One region of the Roseixanthobacter psychrophilus genome, then DNA from elsewhere that is predicted to be linked to it. Evidence: riboswitches for the same ligand, from Rfam matches in the RefSeq annotation. Region 1 holds a riboswitch; the other holds the start of a gene.

Evidence for each region. A riboswitch is a leader RNA that binds a small molecule or an ion and turns the genes downstream of it on or off. The one in region 1 is predicted to bind thiamine pyrophosphate.
Region 2: another riboswitch for thiamine pyrophosphate. It lies ahead of thiO (glycine oxidase ThiO); the one in region 1 lies ahead of thiC (phosphomethylpyrimidine synthase ThiC).

What each region holds. Positions count from the first base shown of each region.
Region 1 is NZ_JBAFWT010000022.1:16,406-18,799, reverse strand. Features, by position in the region: gene thiC (phosphomethylpyrimidine synthase ThiC) at 1-1,285, opposite strand, end outside; TPP riboswitch at 1,379-1,513, opposite strand; gene V5F77_RS18105 (thymidylate synthase) at 1,691-2,394, shown strand, end outside.
Region 2 is NZ_JBAFWT010000007.1:139,657-142,050, forward strand. Features, by position in the region: gene V5F77_RS09700 (NUDIX domain-containing protein) at 1-334, opposite strand, end outside; TPP riboswitch at 636-735, shown strand; gene thiO (glycine oxidase ThiO) at 724-1,920, shown strand; gene thiS (sulfur carrier protein ThiS) at 1,926-2,147, shown strand; gene thiG (thiazole synthase) at 2,193-2,394, shown strand, end outside.

The DNA.
Region 1 (2,394 bases):
TAAGCTGCTTTTCCACATTCTCGCGGATGAGGTGCAGCGGCACATGGCCGGGGCCCTCGATCATCACCTGAACATCATGCTTCCAGGCGATTTCGGTGAGTTCGCCCAGCGTCTCCAACTCGGCGAACTGAGCGGCGTCATTGGCGTCGGCGATGGAGCCGGGGCGCAGACCATCGCCGAGCGAGAAGGCGACGTCGTATTGGGCGAGGATCTCGCACAATTCTTCGAAATGCTCGTAGAGGAAGCTCTCCTTGTGGTGCGCGAGGCACCATTTGGCCATGATGGAGCCGCCACGCGAGACGATGCCGGTGACGCGGTTGGCGGTCAGCGGCACATAGGCGAGGCGCACGCCGGCGTGGACGGTCATATAGTCCACGCCCTGCTCGGCCTGCTCGATCACCGTGTCGCGGAAGATCTCCCATGTGAGGTCCTCGGCGACGCCATTCACCTTCTCCAGCGCCTGGTAGATGGGCACCGTGCCGATGGGGACCGGGGCATTGCGGATGATCCATTCGCGGATGGTGTGGATGTTCTTGCCGGTGGACAGGTCCATCACCGTGTCGCCGCCCCAGCGGATCGCCCACACCAGCTTGTCCACCTCCTCGGCAACCCCCGAGGTGACGGCGGAATTGCCGATATTGGCATTGATCTTCACCAGGAAGTTCCGGCCGATGGCCATCGGCTCGGTTTCGAGATGGTTGATGTTGTTGGGGATGATGGCGCGGCCGCGCGCCACTTCCTCGCGCACGAATTCCGCGGTGATGTCGGTGGGAATGGCCGAGCCGAGGCCCATGGCCTTGTGGTGCGGGTGGGCGCCGCCATTGGCCCGCGCGAGATTTTCGCGGGCGGCCACATATTCCATTTCGGCGGTGATGATGCCGGCGCGGGCATAGGCCATCTGGGTCGGACGCTTGCCGGGCTTGGCCTTCAGGGGCTTCCTGCCGGTGCGGTCGAAGGCGGGCAGGTGGCTGGTCTGGCCCGGCTTCAGGCCATCGTCTTCCGGCTTCTGCGCGCGCCCTTCCACTTCCTCGACATCGCCGCGTTCCAGCACCCAACTGCGGCGCAGCTCCGCGAGGCCTTTGGTCAAATCGATCAGGGCGGCGGGGTCGGTATAGGGGCCGGAGGTGTCATAGACGCGGACCGGACGTTCGGCCGGATCGGAGAGGCTGATCTCCCGCATCGCCACCTGCACGTCGGGACGATCGGCGGGGATGAACACCTTGCTGGACTGGAGCAGGGGGCCTGTCGTCACCTTCAGGGATGAGGTGGAGGCTTCGTCGAGCATACGGATCTCCTTCAAGCTCGCGCTTCAAATGAGATCCGGGAATTCGAGCTTAGGAGACGGGTGGCTCCGATTGGGATTCGCAGGCGAATCGTGGCGGAGGCCTATTCCGATCCCTTCGCCGGCATGACCCGGATCAGGTTCGAAGGGTCATCGCGGCGCCGGTGGTCGTGACGACCGAGCCGGAAGGCGATCTCTCAGCCCCCTCGCGGGGCTCCCCTTGGAATACGTCCACAGTGGGCAGCCGATTGATCCATGTCAACGCTGCGACGCACGCGGCAGATGCTGCGACGCAACACGTATTTGTGTGCGTGGGTCGCACCGACTTGGCGCAGTCGGCATGACATTTGACGAATGAGTGCCTAAATCTGACGGAACAATGCGGAACACCCACGGAGAAGCGGAGAGATGCGCCAGTATCACGACCTTCTTCTGCGCATTCTCGCTGAAGGCGCCCGCAAGGAAGACCGCACCGGCACCGGCACGCTCTCCGTGTTCGGCCATCAGATGCGCTTCGATCTGGCCCAAGGGTTTCCCTTGGTCACCACCAAGAAACTGCACCTCAAATCCATCGTCCACGAGCTTCTGTGGTTCCTGGCGGGCGATACAAACATCAGATATCTCAAGGAAAACGGCGTTTCCATCTGGGACGAATGGGCGGACGCGAACGGCGATCTCGGCCCCGTCTATGGTCATCAGTGGCGCTCCTGGCCGACCCCCGAAGGCGGGGTGATCGACCAGATCGCCCAAGTGGTGTCCGATATAAAACGCACTCCGGATTCCCGCCGCCTGATCGTAACCGCCTGGAACCCGGCCGATGTTCCGAAGATGGCGCTGCCGCCGTGCCACTGCCTGTTCCAGTTCTACGTGGCGGATGGCAAGCTTTCGTGCCAGCTCTATCAGCGCTCCGCGGACGTGTTTCTAGGCGTTCCTTTCAATATTGCGTCCTATGCCCTGCTCACCGCCATGGTGGCGCAAGTGACGGGCCTGAAGGCTGGCGATTTCGTCCATACGCTCGGCGATGCGCACCTCTATTCCAATCATATGGACCAGGTCCACGAGCAACTTTCCCGCCCCCTTCGGCCTTTGCCGCGTCTGGTGCTGAACCCGGA
Region 2 (2,394 bases), on a different contig from region 1:
GGATCTCCAGATTGGGGGGCGGAAGCGCCTCGAAGGAAAAGCGCGGGACGAGATAGCAGGCCACATGATCGCGCCCGCCGACGCGAGGATTGAAGAACAGCCCGTGCAGCACGAGCGGACCCTCGGCGGTTACAGCCGCTTCCTCGATCAGTTCGCGCCGGGCGGCGTCCTCCGTGGTCTCTCCCACATCCACCCCACCGCCGGGGAAATGCCAGCCAGGGGTATAGGAATGGCGCACCAACAGCACGCGCCGGTCCGCATCAATGAGGATGGTCCGCACGCCGAGGGTAAGACCGTGGCGCACGCGCCGGATGAGCGGAAGCAGAGGCAGCATGCCGCCTTATAGCGCGTCGGCGCCCGCCTGACAGCAGGCAGCCCCTCTCCTTCCGGCCCCTATTTCAGGCGCGGAACGACCGGGTGTGAGGGCTGCGAGAGTCGGGGCGCTTCGCTGTGTCATCTGCGCCGCCCAAAGGCCTTCACGCTCAGGGGGCGCGTCCTTGTGACCCTGGGCAAGCGGTGCGATTGCGGGCGGGTCACGAAAAAGCTATGGGACGGAACACGTTGCGTCGTTTCGTGACGCTTCGATATGGATTTTCGAGTTTTTCTTGCCGCCGGGACGCCGAGCGGTGATACTGTCAGACGGCCTGGGGTGCCGCGCGTCACGTGCGGCTGAGATCATACCCATCGAACCTGTCTGGGTCATTCCAGCGTAGGGAGGAGCCGATGAGCACGCGCTTATCGTCCCAAGATCATGTTGTTTCGAAGCCTCGACAGTCCACCCATGACGGGGCAGGGACGCGCGTCGCCATCGTTGGCGCCGGCGTCATCGGGCTCGCCATCGGCTGGCGCCTCGCCCAGGCGGGATGCAAGGTGGAGATGTTCGACGCAGGGATTGCCGGTTCTGGCGCCAGCCATGCCGCTGCCGGCATGCTCGCGGCCTGCGCCGAGGCAGAGCCCGGCGAGGAGACGCTCCTGACGCTGAACCGTGCCAGTCAGGTCCTGTGGCCCGCCTTCGCGGCGGACCTTGAGGCGGCGAGCGGCATCAATGTGGGTTTGCGGGAGGAAGGCACGCTGGTGGTCGCCCTCACGGCCGACGATGCCGCCAAGCTGCGTCACCAGCACGTCTTCCAGAAGAGCCTCGGCCTGCCGGTGGAATGGCTGACCGCCGCTGAAGCCCGTCGCAAGGAACCACACCTCGCCACCAAGCTGGCCGGCGCGCTGTGGTGCCCGCAGGATCATCAGGCCGACAATCGCCAGGTGGCGGCCGCGCTGAAGGTGGCAGCCCTCGCGGCCGGTGCGGTGCTGCATGAGCATGCCAGGGTGGAGCGGGTGGAGACCCGCGACGGCAGGGCACGGGGCGTCGTCGTCGATGGCGAGCTGCATCCCGCCGATCAGGTGGTGCTCGCGGCGGGCGCCTGGTCGCGCGGCGTGACCATCGCCCCGGCCGCTCCCCTGCCGGTGCGCCCCATCAAGGGGCAGATGCTGGCGCTGCGCATGGACCCTGCCGCGCCGCTGCTGACCCATGTGCTGTGGGGGCCGGGCACCTATATGGTGCCGCGCAAGGACGGACGCCTGATCATCGGCGCGACGGTGGAGGAGAAGGGCTTCGACACCGATCTCACCGCCGGCGGCCAATTGGCCTTGCTCACACATGCGTGGCGCTGTGTGCCCACTATTGAGGAACTGACCATTCTTGAGCAATGGGTCGGCTTCCGACCCGGCAGTCGGGATGATGCCCCCATTCTCGGCGCAAGCGAGGTGGAGGGGCTGATCTATGCTACCGGGCACCATCGCAACGGGATTTTGCTGCTGCCGGTGACCACATCGGCCATCTGCGCGTTGATGCTCGAAGGGCGGATCGATCCTCTGATCGCGCCCTTCGGCGCCGAGCGCTTTGCTTCACGCGCGGCGGCGGAGTGAACGGAATGCAACCCGAAACGCAACTTGATCTGCAGGTGAACGGCGCGCGCGAAACGCTCGCCGTCGCCACCATCGCCGATCTGCTGGACCACAAGGGCGTCGATGCCGCCCGCAAGGGCATCGCCGTGGCGCTGAACGGCGCCGTCCTGCCGCGCGCCCGCTGGGCCGAGTACCGGCTCGCCGCGGGCGACGCGGTGGAAATCATCCAGGCCAAGCAGGGCGGCTGACGCTCTGCCCGGACAAGCGCCCGCCATGAGACGCGGGCAAAGAGAATGACCATGAACGCTGTAACCGATGTCAAAACCGATCCGCTGGTGATCGCCGGTCGTGCCTTCACGTCGCGCCTGTTCCTGGGTACGGCGGGCTATCCGAACCAGAAGGTGTTCCTTGATGCCCTGGAGGCGTCGGGGGCGGAGATGGCCACCGCCTCCATCCGGCGCATCAGCCTCGCCGGCTATGAGGAAAGCCTCACCG